Regions from separate parts of the Hoeflea phototrophica DFL-43 genome, predicted to be linked through region 1. Evidence: riboswitches for the same ligand, from Rfam matches in the RefSeq annotation. Region 1 holds a riboswitch; the other holds the start of a gene.

The links. Region 1 has a riboswitch for cobalamin ahead of bluB (5,6-dimethylbenzimidazole synthase). Riboswitches for the same ligand answer to the same signal wherever they lie in the genome.
Region 2: it holds a riboswitch for cobalamin, as region 1 does, so the genes downstream of both, HPDFL43_RS15305 (CbtB domain-containing protein) here and bluB (5,6-dimethylbenzimidazole synthase) in region 1, are expected to answer to the same signal.

Annotation. Positions count from the first base shown of each region.
Region 1 is NZ_CM002917.1:2,907,596-2,915,378, reverse strand. It holds gene HPDFL43_RS13815 (alpha-D-ribose 1-methylphosphonate 5-phosphate C-P-lyase PhnJ) at 1-391, shown strand, start outside; gene phnK (phosphonate C-P lyase system protein PhnK) at 391-1,215, shown strand; gene phnL (phosphonate C-P lyase system protein PhnL) at 1,220-1,927, shown strand; gene HPDFL43_RS13800 (DapH/DapD/GlmU-related protein) at 1,924-2,538, shown strand; gene bluB (5,6-dimethylbenzimidazole synthase) at 2,549-3,229, opposite strand; cobalamin riboswitch at 3,280-3,476, opposite strand; gene phnC (phosphonate ABC transporter ATP-binding protein) at 3,657-4,508, shown strand; gene phnD (phosphonate ABC transporter substrate-binding protein) at 4,601-5,506, shown strand; gene phnE (phosphonate ABC transporter, permease protein PhnE) at 5,575-6,447, shown strand; gene phnE (phosphonate ABC transporter, permease protein PhnE) at 6,449-7,783, shown strand, end outside.
Region 2 is NZ_CM002917.1:3,226,865-3,234,647, forward strand. It holds gene cobN (cobaltochelatase subunit CobN) at 1-1,840, opposite strand, end outside; gene cobW (cobalamin biosynthesis protein CobW) at 1,864-2,922, opposite strand; gene cobU (bifunctional adenosylcobinamide kinase/adenosylcobinamide-phosphate guanylyltransferase) at 2,927-3,451, opposite strand; gene HPDFL43_RS15300 (CbtA family protein) at 3,459-4,172, opposite strand; gene HPDFL43_RS15305 (CbtB domain-containing protein) at 4,185-4,364, opposite strand; cobalamin riboswitch at 4,415-4,792, opposite strand; gene HPDFL43_RS15310 (cobyric acid synthase) at 4,843-6,309, opposite strand; gene HPDFL43_RS15320 (ABC transporter substrate-binding protein) at 7,364-7,783, shown strand, end outside.

The DNA.
Region 1 (7,783 bases):
CTATCCGGTGAAGGTCGAGGGGCGTTATGTGATGGATCCCTCGCCAACGCCGAAATTCGACAATCCGAAAATGCACCGCTCGCAAGCGTTGCAGCTGTTCGGCGCAGGCCGGGAAAAACGGATCTATGCGATCCCGCCGCACACCGATGTGGTGAGCCTGGATTTCGAGGACCATCCGTTCGAAATTCAAGAGTTCGAGCAACCCTGCGCGTTGTGCGGGGCAGAACAGGTCTATCTCGACGAGGTTGTCCTCGACGACAAGGGCGGCCGGATGTTCGTGTGTTCGGACACCGATCATTGCGAGAGCCGCAGAGCCGAAGGCCACCGCGGGGTGATGCTGGGCAGTGAGCTCCCGGCCGATGACGCTGATAGCCGGAAGGAGAGCCTGTGATGGCGATGGCAGATTTTTATGATGATCACGACACTGTGGCGGCTGCCACAGCGGACCAGCCATTGCTGTCGGTCGACGGCATCACCCGGGTCTATGGCGACCGGATCGGCTGCGCCGATGTGAGTTTCGATCTCTGGCCGGGCGAGGTGCTGGCGATTGTTGGCGAATCCGGCTCTGGCAAGACCACGCTTCTCAATTGCATTTCCTCGCGGCTGACGCCCACCTGCGGCACGGTGAACTACCGCATGCGCGATGGCGCAAGTGCCGACATCTACAAGATGGCGGAGGCCGAGCGGCGTTTTTTGATGCGCACCGACTGGGGCTTTGTCCACCAGAATCCGATTGATGGCCTGAGGATGACGGTCTCGGCCGGCGCCAATGTCGGCGAACGGCTGATGGCGATCGGGGACCGGCATTACGGCAACATCCGCGGAGCTGCGATCGAGTGGCTCGAGCGGGTCGAGATCAATGCGGACCGGGTCGATGACCAGCCGCGCGCTTTCTCCGGCGGCATGCGCCAGCGGCTGCAGATCGCCCGCAATCTGGTCACCAATCCGCGGCTCGTTTTCATGGATGAGCCGACCGGCGGGCTCGATGTTTCAGTGCAGGCGCGGCTGCTTGATCTGTTGCGAGGGCTGGTTTCCGATCTGGGGCTCGCCGTGGTGGTGGTCACCCACGATCTCGCTGTGGCACGGCTCCTGTCGGACCGGATGATCGTGATGAAGGATGGCCGGGTGATCGAAGCAGGCCTGACCGACCGGGTGCTTGATGACCCGCGCGCGCCCTACACGCAGCTTCTCGTTTCCTCCATTCTTCAGGTGTAAGCCGATGACCTCCCTTCTGATTGCATCCGAGGTTCACAAGACCTTCGTCATGCACATGCGCGGTGGTGTTGAACTGCCCGTCGTTGCCAATGTCTCCTTCTCGATGAACTCCGGGGCCTGCGCCGTGCTTGGCGGACCTTCAGGTGTGGGCAAGAGCTCGATCCTGAAGATGCTTTATGGAAATTACGGCTGCGATGGCGGGCAGATTCTGGTGCTGCACAATGGCAAGCATGTCGATATTGCCTCGGCCAGCCCACGCAAGGTGCTTGAGATCCGCCGCGATACGATCGGCTATGTCAGCCAGTTCCTGCGTGCGGTCCCGCGGGTGTCCGCCCTGGATGTCGCTGCCGAGCCGCTTCTGGTGCGCGGCGTGGCGCGCGAGGAGGCCCGCGACCGTGCGCGCGTGCTGTTTGCCCAGCTCAACCTGCACGAACGGCTCTGGTCGTTGCCGCCGGCCACCTTCTCCGGCGGTGAGCAGCAGCGCGTCAACATTGCCCGCGGCTTCATCACCGACCATCCGGTCCTGCTGCTCGACGAGCCGACAGCGTCGCTGGACGCGGCCAATCGCGAGGTTGTGATCGAATTGATTGCCGCCAAGAAGGCTGAAGGTGCCGCGCTCCTGGGGATCTTCCACGATTATGATGTGCGCAACGCGGTCGCCGACCAGGTGATCGACGTTTCCGCATTCGCAGCCGGAAAATCTGCCGCATGACCAAGTTGTCTGAAGCTCCGCTGGTTCACGCCACAGCGAAGATCGTGGACTCGACGCTTGGCCGCTACACCGAAGTCGGTGCCGGGTGTACGCTGTCGCACTCGACCATGGGCGACTATTCCTACTGCGTCGACAACACCCAGATCGCCTATGCGACCATCGGCAAGTTTGCCAACATCGCCAGCCATGTGCGGATTTACGCGAGCATGCATCCGATGGACCGGGCTTCGCTGCATCATTTCAGCTATCGCTCATCGTGGTATTTCGATGGTGAGAGCGACGATCAGGCGTTCTTTGATTGGCGCGCCGGGCAGGGGATCACCATCGGTCATGACACATGGATTGGTCATGGCGCGGTGGTGATGCCGGGGGTGACGATCGGCAATGGCGCAAGCATTGGCGCCAATGCGGTGGTCACCAAGGATGTGGCTGACTTTGCCATTGCGGTTGGCGTTCCGGCCCGCACGATCCGGCAACGCTTTTCCGATGACGTCGCCTCCCGGCTTGATGCGCTTGCCTGGTGGGACTGGGAGCATGACAAGCTGCATTCCGCGCTCAAGGACTTTCGCGCACTGTCGGCCGAAGAGTTCCTCGAGCGCCACGGCGGCTAGAACCCTTGCCTTAAGTCTTTCCACGCCAGCCTTCCTCGAAGATCAACTCGTCGAGCGGCAGCCGGCGGTTCCAGCCTTTGACCTGCAGTTCGGGGCGCTCATAAAGCTCATCGACATAGCCCAGGCAGAGATAGGCGACGATCTCGATCCGCTCAGGGATGCCGAGGATGGTTTTGAGATCGGCGTCATGAAAGATGCTGACCCAGCCCATGCCGATGCCCTCGACGCGGGCTGCGAGCCAGAGGTTCTGGACCGCGCAGACGGTGGAGTAGAGATCCATATTTGGATTGTGGGTCTTGCCCAGGATCACGTCGCCGCCTCGTCCACGGTCGCAAGTGATGCAGATGTTGAGCGGCGCCTTGCGGATGCCCTCGAGCTTAAGAGCTTTGTAGTCTGATTGCCGTTCTTCCGGGAACATCCGGGCGGCCTCATCGTTTGCGCGGCCAAATGCATCCGCAATTCTGTTGCGCACCGGCTGGCTGCGGATGGTGATGAAGTTCCATGGCTGCATGAAACCGACCGAAGGCGCGTGATGGGCCGCCTCGAGCAGCCTCTTCAAGACATCATCGGGAACAGGTTCGGGCAGAAACTGGTCGCGAACATCGCGTCGGGTGAAAATGGCCTTGTAAACGGCGTCGCGTTCACTGGCGAGGAACGGCTCGGCTCTGGCCAGCCCAGATGTCTTCGGCATTGTTTGATCCCCAACAATCCGTGAAAACCCGGCAACGCCGTCCACGCGCTGCTAGGCTATGACATCTGGCCGGTCTTCTGACTTCGGATCATTTGGCAGGCGCGCCTTCCCGGATTTCCCAGTGGCCCGGGGGTCCCAGTGACGTTTTGCGCTTGCCATCCCCGTTACAGCGTTGGGCACGTTCCGGTCTTGCACCGAATTCCCGATTCTCCCGCTTTTGGCGGACACCAGATTGCTTCATTGGTGCATGGCCGGGGCCGTGATGCAAGGCCGGAAATGCCCGATTTCCAAGGATTTCCCCCGATCAAGAAGGGGCTCTGTGGATCGTTACAAAACTGACATCAAACCGACATCGCAGCTTCACATGCCTCCGATAGTCCACCTTGCAGAAACTGCTAAATCCGGATTGCCGCAAAGGACATTGATTATGCTTGAGTTGACCGAAGTGACGCGTCGTTTTGGCGTCAACACCGCAGTCGACGCTGTTAGCCTGTCCATTCCCGAGGGGCAGATGGTTGGCATCATCGGTCGCTCGGGCGCCGGAAAATCCACGCTCCTGCGCATGATCAATCGGCTGACAGGGGTCAGCGACGGAGTGATTTCGCACTCCGGACGCGTGGTTTCGACCCTGAGCGGCCGTGAACTCAGAAGCTGGCAGCGCGATTGCGCGATGATCTTTCAGCAGTTCAACCTGGTTCCCCGGCTGGATGTGGTGTCGAATGTCCTGCATGGCACGCTCAACATGCGGTCGACTTTCTCGACGATGTTCAACCTGTTTCCCCGCGAAGACATCCTGAGGGCGATCTCCATTCTTGAGCGGCTTGGAGTCGCCGAGAATGCGCCGAAGCGCGCCGAGGCGCTTTCGGGCGGGCAGCAGCAGCGTGTCGCCATTGCCCGTGCGCTGATGCAATCCCCGAAACTGATCCTCGCCGACGAGCCGATCGCATCGCTTGATCCGCTCAATGCGCAGATTGTGATGGACGCGCTGCGGGACATCAACAGGCAGGAAGGCATCACGGTGGTGACCAACCTGCATACGCTCGATACCGCGCGCAACTATTGTGAGCGCATCATCGGGATGGCGCAGGGCAAGGTGGTCTTTGACGGCAAGCCTGATGCGCTGACCACCGAAGCCGTTCGCGCCATCTACGGATCGGGCGCCGATGGCGAAGAAATATCCGAATCCATGACCTCGACGAGCCTGCGGGCCCAGGGCCGCCCCGCCGATGTCAAGGCGCGAACCAATGCTTCGGGCGAAGTGGTCCTGGAGACAACCTGACCCGGAAGGTTCGTCAGTCCGGCCAGCGAATGCAATCCGGCATCATCCCTTTCGCCTGCCCCTTCTAACAACCCTCGAACGGAGACAATCCTATGATGAAAACAATCCTCGTGGCGGCAACTGCCGCACTTCTGTCCACAAGCGCATTCGCACAGGACGCGATCACCGAATTCCGCATCGGTATCCTCGGCGGCGAGAACGCCCAGGATCGCCTGACTTCGAACGAATGCCTGCGCGCCTATGCCGAGGAAGCCCTCGGTGTGCCTGTCAAGCTGTTTACCCCCGCTGACTATGACGGCGTGATCCAGGGCATGCTCGGCGGTTCGATCGACATGGCCTGGCTCGGCGCATCGTCCTACGCCAAGGCCTATCTGACCGATCCCGAGTCGGTCGAACCGGTGCTGGTCAAGACCAACCTCGACGGCTCGTTCAGCTATCATTCGATCGGTTTTGCCCGCAAGGAGAGCGGCATCACTTCGCTGGACGACATGAAGGGCAAGACCTTCGGATTCGGTGACCCGAACTCGACCTCCGGCTACCTCATTCCCTCGATCGAAATTCCGCAGGCAACCGGCGCTTCCATGGAAAGCGGCGATTACTTCGGTGAAGTCAAGTTCACCGGCGGCCACGAGCAGACCATCGTTGCCGTTGCCAATGGTGAAATCGACGCCGGCGTCACCTGGGCAGACGGCCAGGGCAACTGGGAAGACGGCTACAATTCCGGCGCTCTTCGCAAGGCCACGGATTCCGGTCTTGTCGACATGAACGAGATCGTCCAAATCTGGAAGTCGAAGCCAATCCCGGAAGGCCCGGTCACGCTGCGCAAGGCACTCCCGCAGGACGTCAAAGACACGGTGACCGAACTCGTCGGATCCATGCATGAAAAGGATGCGCAGTGCGCCTACAACATCGCCGCTGGCGAGACCGCAGGCTTCAAGCCGATCACCCACGAAGCCTACGAGACCATCGTTGCCGTTCGTGAAGCCAAGACCAACTAAGGCTCTTGCCAAACAGTCGCGGGGAGCCATCCGGCTCCCCGCTTTCTATTCGTGAAGGATGCCCGCCGATGAGCGACATGACTGCACAGCAGGACGGCTCGGCCGCTTCGAAGGCTATCCGCGAAAACTACCTGGAGATGACCCGCCGGAAGCAGATGTATGGCGGCATTTTGCTTATCGTCTTCATTGCTCTTCTGGTCTCCGGGTTCAGGCTTGCGGATGCCCGCAACGCCGGCGGGTTCTGGGATGGCATATCCCAGATATTCCAATTTCCTTCCGAGGTCGTCGCCGAGGGAATTGAGAAATCGGCATTGCTTCCGGCACTGCTGCTGGAATTTTTGCCTTCGTTGATTGAAACACTCAACATCGCGGCGGTCTCGACGTTAATCGGTGCTGCGGCCGCCATCGTGCTGGCGCTGCTGTCGACCCGCGGGCTGGCGCTGTGGCCCCGGATGATCCCGGTGTTTCGGCGCTTGATGGACGGCATGCGCGCAATCCCGGAGATCGTGATCGCGCTCGTCCTGATCTTCATTCTTGGCGGCGGGCCGGTTCCGGCGATGATCGCGATTGCCATTCACACCGCCGGCGCACTTGGCAAACTGTTCTCTGAGGTTTCGGAGAATGCCGACCTGAAACCGGTCGAGGGGTTGTCATCGGTCGGCGCAAGCTGGATCCAGAAGATGTGGCTTGGAGTCTTGCCTCAGGTGGCGCCGAACTGGTTCTCCTACGGGCTGCTGCGCTTCGAGATCAACATTCGCGCCTCGGCAATTCTGGGCTTCGTTGGGTCGGGCGGCATCGGACACGATCTTCGGATCGCCATGCAATGGGGCCAGGGACGCTACGACGAAGTCGTGGCGATCTTCATTCTCCTGTTCGCCACGATTGTCTTCTTCGACCAGGTGTCGAGCAACTACCGCAACCGCCTCGTCAAGGGACACTGACATGACCGCTCTCGATACGGGCCTGCTTTCGGGCGAGGACCTACGCAATCAGGTCCTCAGAGGATTCAGCCGCAAACAAAAGCTGGCCTTTGTCGTGCCCGGCGTCATCCTGCTTTACCTGTTCTACGTGTTTTTCGCCTTCGACATTTCGGGGATCGCCGCGCGCGCGCGGCTCGACAATGCGGCAATTCTCGTTTCGGACTTCTGGTCGCACAAGACCCATGTGACCCGGGACAACCGCAACAACGAGGTGACCATATCGATCGAAGGCGAAAACAAGGGGCGCTATCCGGAGGGAATGCTGCCGGATTGGGTCATGATGGAGAACGGGGTTACCCGTATCGATCTCGATGAGGGGCATGTTGTAGTCTTCGATGACGATGGCGCCCGCTACTCCGTGCCGGGATACGGCGTCATCGACATTTCGCCGAAGGTTGGAGGACTGAATCTTTCAGTACCGGACGGCGAAACGCCGGACTGGATCAGCTCTTCGAGAACACGCGTTTCGGTGACCACACCGCAGGGCCGTTTCAGCTATACCCGCAACAGGACCGAAGTCTTCAGGTATCAGGCGGGGTGGGAGCTTTTCTTCTTTACGCTCGACAGCCCTTTTTACGGCAAATCGGCTCTGGAACTTGTCAAACTTGCAACCGTCGGCGACCGGGTCGATCCGGCCTTGCCAAACCTTTTTGCCATGGTCCGGGATTTCTGGACCAATGCCATGTGGCGGCATGGTGATGTGGCATGGGCATTGTTCGAAACCATCCTGATGGCGTTTCTCGGCACGATGGGCGCCGCCCTGATCGCACTACCGCTGGCATTCCTGGCGGCTGGAAACTTCACGCCTTCGCGGCCAATTCTGTTTCTGTTGCGCCGTCTCTTTGATTTCCTGCGCGGTGTCGACGGGCTTATTTGGACGATCATTCTCTCAAGAGCCTTTGGCCCAGGACCGATGACCGGGGCTCTGGCGATCCTTCTTACTGATACGGGCACCTTCGGCAAGACCTTCTCCGAAGCCTTGGAGAATATAGATGGAAAGCAGGTCGAGGGCGTCCAGTCGACCGGTGCATCGCCTGTCCAGCAGGCCCGGTTTGGCGTCATTCCTCAAGTTACGCCTGTGCTTTTGAGCCAGGTCCTGTACTTTCTCGAATCGAATACCCGCAGTGCGACGGTGATTGGGGCGATCGTTGGCGGCGGCATCGGGTTGTTGTTGACGCAGGCGATCGCCACCCAGAAGGACTGGGAAGAGGTGAGCTACTACATCATCCTGATCATCCTGATGGTGATGGCGATGGATACATTGTCGGGCTGGCTGAGATCCCGCCTGATTGGACGA
Region 2 (7,783 bases), 320 kb from region 1:
TCTCGGCGCGGGTCAGCGGCGGCGTCAGATGGTCGATGATCACCGCCGAGGTCCGCCGCTTGGCCTGCGTGCCCTCGCCCGGATCATTGACGATGAACGGATAGATATGCGGCGTCGCTCCAAGCACCGCCTCCGGATAGCACCCGCGCGACAGCGCCAGGGCCTTGCCCGGCAGCCATTCGAGATTGCCATGCTTGCCCATATGGATGACCGCATGAGTGTCAAAGCTCTCACGCAGCCAGGCATAAAACGCCAGATAGCCGTGCGGCGGCACCAGATCCGGCGCGTGGTAGCTCGCCTTCGGATCTATGTTGTAACCGCGTGCAGGCTGGATCCCGATGACCACATTGCCAAAACGCAGAAGCGCGAGATGAAACGCGCCACCCCGGAAGAACGGGTCTTCCTCCGGCATACCCCAGCGCGCAGTCACCGCCTCACGGATTTCGGGATCAAGCCGGTCATAGAAGTCCCGGTAGGCCTCTGCAGAAAGAACCACGCCTTCCTTGCGCCTGCCGCCAAGCGCATTGGTCGGCCCGGCCTTCAGCTCGGTTACCAGCGCATCACCATCGGCAGGCAGATCGCCGGTCTGATACCCGGCTTCAGCCATGGCACGCATCACCTCAACCGTGCCGGCCGGTGTGTCGAGCCCGACGCCATTGGCGATGCGGCCATCGCGGTTGGGATAGTTGGCCAGCACGATCGCCACCCGCCGCTCGGACGGTGAGGTCATCCGCAGACGCGCCCAGCGCCGCGCCAGTTCGGCGACAAACGCCATCCGGTCCGGTTCGGGCTGGTGGGCAACAATGTTGGCCTCAACGGTCTCATCAAACCGCGCCGCGGCCTTGAACGACACCGCGCGAGCCAGCACCCGTCCATCCACCTCCGGCAGAGCCACATGCATGGCCAGATCCCGCGAGGTGAGACCCTGCTGCGAGGCAGCCCAAGCGTCCCGCCCGCCGCCGGCAAACACCGCCTGCAACACCGGCGCGCCAGTCGATTCGAGCACCGTGCCCTTGGTCGCGCCACCAGGCGACGAAACCGCGAACCCGGTGGCGTTGATCACCACATCGGGCGCAGCGCCTGCGAAGATCGCCTCCACCGTACCGACCGAGACCGGATCCTTGAGGCTTGAGACGAACACAGGAAGCGCATTGACGCCCTGTTCGCGCAACGCATCGCAAAGTGCTGAGACCGGCGCAGTCTGCCCGCTTTGAACCAGCGCCCGGTAAAAACAGATGGCCGCCACCGGCGCATCAGCCTTCCAGTCCCGTTTCAGATCATCGAGCGACGGATTGCCCTTGGCAGGATGCCACAGACCGGCCTTGAGCAGGGGCGCCGCAGGTCCGGGCCGTTCGCCACCCGTCAGCAGGGCCTCGGACAGGTCAATGAAACCGCGCGCGTTCTCCGCCCCACCCTCGTTGAGATAGGCCCAGAGTGCCAGCCGGTCGGCCTCGTCAAGGGTCGAGAACGGCTCCAGCCCCGGATCGGGCTTGTCGTCGCCCGGCAGCGCCGCAAGCTTGAAGCCGTACGTCGAAGCAGCAGCCCGGAGGCTTTCCAGCGCATAGGAGAAATAGCTTGCCCCGCCAAGCGCCCGCACCACCACCAGCCTCGCCTTCGGCGCCATGCGGGCGATGAAGGTGTCGACCGACATCGGGTGTTTGAGATCACTCAGGCTGGCAAGCCGCCAGGCCATGGAGCCCGACGCCTGACGCGCGCCGGCAATGCTCGCAAGCTCGGTGTCGGCGGCGCTCAGGAACAGGATATCGCCGGGAGACTGGCCGAGGTCAACGGCCTCGTCACCATCGCTCAACGCCCCTTTTTGCGCGACCAGCAGATGCATCGGGACGGAGCCTCCTTATTGCCTCAGCCTGAAAGCTGGGACAGACCATCGCGGATTGCGGCTTCATCAAGATCATGAAGCCCGATCACCACCAGCCGTGTCTCGCGTGTTTCGCCGGCAGCCCAAGGCCGGTCGAAATGGGTGTCGATGCGGCTGCCCACGGCCTGGATCACCTGCCGCATCGGCTTGCCGGCAACATCGGCAAAGCCCTTGAGCCGAAGAATGTCGTGGGTCTGGATCAGCGTGACCAGGCCTTGGGTAAAGGCTGCCGGGTCGGCGACCGGTCCCAGCGACACGACGAAGCTCTCGAACTCGTCATGATCATGATCGTGTTCGTGGCCGTCCTCATGGTGAAGCTCGTGATGCGACTTGCGGTTGGCGATGTCGTCTTCCGTGCCCATGCCAAGCCCCAGAAGAACCTCCGGCGCCACCTCACCCTGCCGCGATTCCACGAATGCAGGTTTGCGCGACATGTGTGCGGAAATCCCGCTGCGCACGCCTTCCAGCTCTTCCGCACTGATCAGGTCAGCCTTGTTGAGCACGATCAGATCCGCGGCCGTGAGCTGGTCTTCGAACAGTTCCTCAAGCGGGCTTTCATGATCAAGCCCCTCGTCAGCCTGGCGCTGTGCGTCGAGCTTGTCATGATCATGGGCAAACCGTCCGGCCGCCACCGCAGCGCTGTCGACCACGGTCACAACCCCATCGACTGTCACCTGGGTCTTGATCCCGGGCCAGTTGAAAGCGGCGACCAGCGGCTGCGGCAGCGCAAGGCCGGACGTCTCGATGACGATGTGATCAGGCCGGTTCTTGCGCGCCAGCAGCTGTTCCATCGTCGGGATGAAATCATCGGCCACGGTGCAGCAGATGCAGCCATTGGTCAGCTCGACGATGTCGTCCTCCGAACAGACCTCATCGCCGCAACCCTTGAGCACATCGCCATCCACACCCAGATCGCCAAACTCGTTGATGATCAGCGCAATGCGTTTGCCATTGGCATTGGCCAGCATGTGGCGGATCAGCGTGGTCTTGCCGGCACCGAGAAACCCGGTGATTACGGTGGCGGGAATCTTGGACCCGTTCATGGTTCTAACCCTTCATCTTGAGCGGCAGACCGGCAGCGACGAAATGGACTTCATCGGCCAGACCCGCGATTGTCTGGTGGAGGCGGCCGGCATGATCGCGAAACGCGCGCGCCATGGCATTGTCCGGCACGATGCCGAGGCCAACCTCGTTGGAAACGAAAACCACCGGCCCCTTGAGGCCCGGCAGTGTTTTGGCGAGCCGTTCAAAGGCCGCATCAATGTCATGTTCGCCGAGCATCAGATTGGTCACCCACAGCGTCAGGCAATCAACCAGCACCGGGCGGTCGGCGCGCGCCGCGTCAGCAAGCGCTTCCGCCAGCTCAACCGGAGCCTCGACGGTTTCCCATCCGGCCCCGCGCCGGTCCTGGTGCGTTGAGATCCGCGCGCGCATCTCTTCATCCCAGGCCTGACCGGTCGCCAGATAGAACCGCATTGGCGAGGCCGCCTCGACCAACCGTTCGGCAAAGGCCGACTTGCCCGAGCGTGCGCCGCCGAGCACAAGCGTCACCGCTGGCAGTTTGCCGCTCACGCCCCCGTCACGCCTCTGCGTCCCGGGGAACCCGCGACAGGAAAACCCCGAGCAGGCCACCGAGCAACAGCCAGAAAAACAGTGTGGTCGCCAACGATGCCGCGGCATAGGCAGACGCGATATAGGCGGGAACTTCGCTGTAGATGTCTTCCGGCACGGGCACGCCCCACATATGCGGCGCAGCGATCAGCACAACGCCAACCGCCTTGGCAATCATCTCCGGTCTCAGCGCGATCAGCCAAAGGCCAAGTCCCGTCAGAGCGACCGTGATCATCCACCAGCTCTGGCGATCACCGAGATCCGCATAGGGAAACCCGGGCACCGCAGGCGGCAGGCTGAAGGAGGGGGCGAGTTGGACTGCAAACCAGGCACCGGCGCCAAGGAACAAGCCCCGCATCAAGGCTTCACGTCCGGCGGGAAACTCGATCCCGGTCAGAAGCGCCACGGCCGCCAGCATCAGGGCAAAGCCGCCACCGGCGACCAGATTGGCGAGAATCGTATTGCCGAAACGGCCAAACCAGAGCTGTTCTTCGCCTTCGCCATGATCATGGGAATGGCTGGCCTCTGCTTCAGCAGCGCCATGGCTGTGACCAGCCTCGCCATTCTCATAGGCTTCTGCCTGCATGATAAGCGGAATGGTTTTGACATATTGGGCGGGCGTCATCACCAAACCGGCGATAAGCCCGGCGGCAAGAGCCGCCAGGAGCAACCTGACAATCATGAGATCAATCCCTTAGTGGCAGGGAAAGCCGTAGGAATGCCGGGTGTCGTGCGCCGCGTCGTGCAGCGTCTGCGAATTGGCCAGGCCAACTCCGAACACCAGAATGGAACCGATGACCAGTGCCATCAATCCGGCAACGGTACGTGCGCCGATGCGATCGGTCAGTGAAAGCGTTTCAGTCTTAACAGCCATGACAACCTCCGTGAATGGCTTCGGAAGAACACCTCTTCCAAAGGTCCGGCTCTCAACCGGTGCGAATGGCAGGTCTCCTGGCTCGCGGGTTCTGTGCAACCAGATAAGTCGCACAACAGCAAATGCCAGCCTTCCCGACGTTTGAGGCGGTCATGAAAACGGGACGATTCGTAGACAAAGAGGCGTCCGCGCCGATTGATCATGCCGCCACGTCAGTGGCTTTCCCCGGCTTGGTTGGTTCAGATCACAGGCAAACACCATTGTTCCCCCGTCACCCTGGCGTCCCGAACCGGTGACATTTGCCTAACCGCTCTACAGTCGCGGGGTCGGCTGCGATAAGGATGCCCGGCTTGGGTCCATCCCGTCGCATTCCCTTTTGATCCGGAGAGACAACTTGCATCCCTGGAACCATTCGAGACCCAAGTGATAGGCACAGGCCCGCCGGGTGTCAATCTCGATTGCGCCCTCAGATCGTCCATCAACGACCAATGACGCCGCTGGCCTCCATGATCCGTTCAAATCCAACCAAACGGCCCAGTTCCGCGGCAATATCGTCGAGCGCCGCATCGACATCTTCGCGGTAGTTCAGCAATCCACCGGTCAGTCCGAAACTCTTCAGCAATTCGGCGCGATAGGCATCCGAACCGAACAGCCCGTGAAGATAGGTCCCGGAGACGCGACCGTCCGGCGAGGTCGCACCATCGGGCCGTCCGTCGAGAATGGTCATCGGCCGGGCGCAGTCCGGGCCCTGGCTGACACCCAGATGGATCTCGTAACCCTCAAGCGGCAGATCGCCTTGTGCGGATCGTGCGGCGATGTTGCGAACCGTTTTCTCAGGCGCCATTTCTGTCGAGATATCAAGCAGGCCGAGCCCTTCGGCGGCCGGCTCTGCGCCTTCAATACCCAGCGGATCACGCACCATGCGGCCAAGCATCTGGTAGCCGCCGCAAATCCCGATGATCCGCCCGCCACGGCGATGATGCGCCTGAAGATCCGCATCCCAGCCCTGACCGCGGAAATCGGCAAGGTCTCCGATGGTGGATTTCGAACCGGGCAGAATCACCAGCCCGGCATCCTCCGGCAGACGCTCGCCGGGTTTGACAAACACCAGCTCCACATCGGGCTCCGCGCGCAGCGGATCGAAATCATCGAAATTGGCGATCCGCGACAGCACCGGCACCGCGATCTTGAGCGCTCCTGCCTTGCCACGAACAAGCCGTTCGAGCGCCACCGAATCCTCTGCCGGCAGACGGGCTGCGGATTTGAGCCAGGGCACAACGCCGAAACAGGGCCATCCGGTAAATCCCTCGATCGCCGAGATGCCGTCGTCAAACAGGCTCACATCGCCGCGGAACTTGTTGATCAGGTAGCCCGCAATCATTGCCCGGTCGGCATCGGGCAGGATCGTGTGCGAGCCGACGATGGATGCAATCACGCCGCCACGGTCGATGTCGCCCACCAGCACCACCGGCACCTTGGCCAATGTCGCAAATCCCATATTGGCGATGTCGCCCGCCCTGAGGTTGATTTCGGCGGGGGAGCCAGCCCCCTCCACCAGCACCAGATCGGCGTCCTCGCCTATGCGGCCAAAGCTGTCCATTACCGCCGCCATCAGTTTGGGCTTGAGAGTCTGGTAATCCCGCCCGCGAGCGTGGCCGGTGACCTTGCCCTGGACGACAACCTGGGAGCCGGTTTCCGACTGCGGCTTGAGCAGGACCGGGTTCATGTGAATGCTCGCTGGCGTCCGGCAGGCCATGGCCTGCAACCATTGCGCCCGCCCGATTTCACCGCCGTCATCGGCCACTGCTGCATTGTTGGACATGTTCTGCGGCTTGAACGGACGCACTTTCAGCCCGTGATTCGCCGCAAGCCGGCAAAACCCCGCAACCAGCACGGTTTTGCCGACATCCGAGCCTGTCCCCTGAAACATTAACGCCCTTGTCATATCCTGTTCGATAGCACCCGCAACCGGCCCGCAAAAGGGCAAAAAGGCCGTTTGTTAACCGCCGCTTAATCACATTCCCAAAACTGGAGAAAGTTTTGTCTCCGGCATCTGAAATGCGACACGCCGCGGCGTATTCAATGCAGCTCAGCAGACCCAATAAGCCTAGAGCACCGGCAGATGGTGATCACCATCGAGACATTCAAACCGAACCCACCGACAGACAGTGGCCAGACAAGAGGAAGGACATCGCGATGCTTTACGTATTCAATTCCGCCAACGGCGTGCAAATCGCTTGGAACAACGTGCTTCCCTCTGAAAAAACGGGTCCCAAAAGCCCGCTTCGCAGCTTGGTCAACAACCTTATCCGGACCTCGTCGGCAGGCTGAACTGACATATCAACGCCCATTTCATGCGGCGTTCCACATTTGCACACAAGGCCGGACGGACAAACCGTTCGGCCTTTTCTCGTTGTGGCGCTTTGAGCAAGATCCAGTGGGGTTGATCGCTGAACAAAGCCCAAAATGCGAAGGCCGTCCGGACCCTGAAATCCGAACGGCCTGCCAAAATACGCTTGGCGTCCCCACATTTACGCGCGAGGTTCGCGACACCCCGGTACGCAGTACCTTGGCCGGGATGCTCAGCGGTTGTCCCCCGCCGTGAGAAGATGTGTAACCCGGACATCGTTACCGGAGAGTTAGTGAATCCCTAAGCAATCATGAATCTGGCATATTATTGCACTGCAAGACCTTACCTTAGCGCAGCGCATTCCGATTGCCCCGGGGAATGTGAAAAATCGGCATCACGGTTGATTTCTGACGCTAACTCCTTACCCTGCAAGCAGGCATTTCGACTGGGCGCCGGCTTGCGACAGAGTTCCGCGAGGCAGCTTCAGTCATTTTTCGTTGCCGCTGTGTCGAATCCGGCGCGCACTCCGGCATAAACAAAGCCAGAGTGGCAACTTGCCTTCAAATCCATCGGTACCCGGAATGCGCAGTGACCGGACTGACCGAACATTCAAACAGACACTGCACTATGAGACTGGGAGGTCTTACATATGAAGAAGCTTCTCGCTTCCACCGTCCTCGCCGCAGGCCTAATGGGCTTTGCCGGCGCAGCACAGGCGGCATCGCACAGCGAATGCGGCACCGTGACTGTCGCCAACATGAACTGGGCATCTGCCGAAGTTCTCGCAAACATCGACAACATTATTCTTTCCGAAGGTTACGGCTGTGACGTGGAGCTCGTTCCGGGCGACACCATGCCGACCCTGACCTCGATGATGGAAAAAGGGGAGCCTGATGTGGCCCCCGAAGCCTGGATCAACGCGGTGCGTGAGCCGCTCGACAAGGCCGTTGAAGAAGGCCGTCTGGTCTATGCGGCCGAATCGCTTTCGGATGGCGGTGTCGAAGGCTGGTGGATCCCCAAATACATTGCCGACGCCAACCCTGACATCAAGACCATTGATGACGCACTT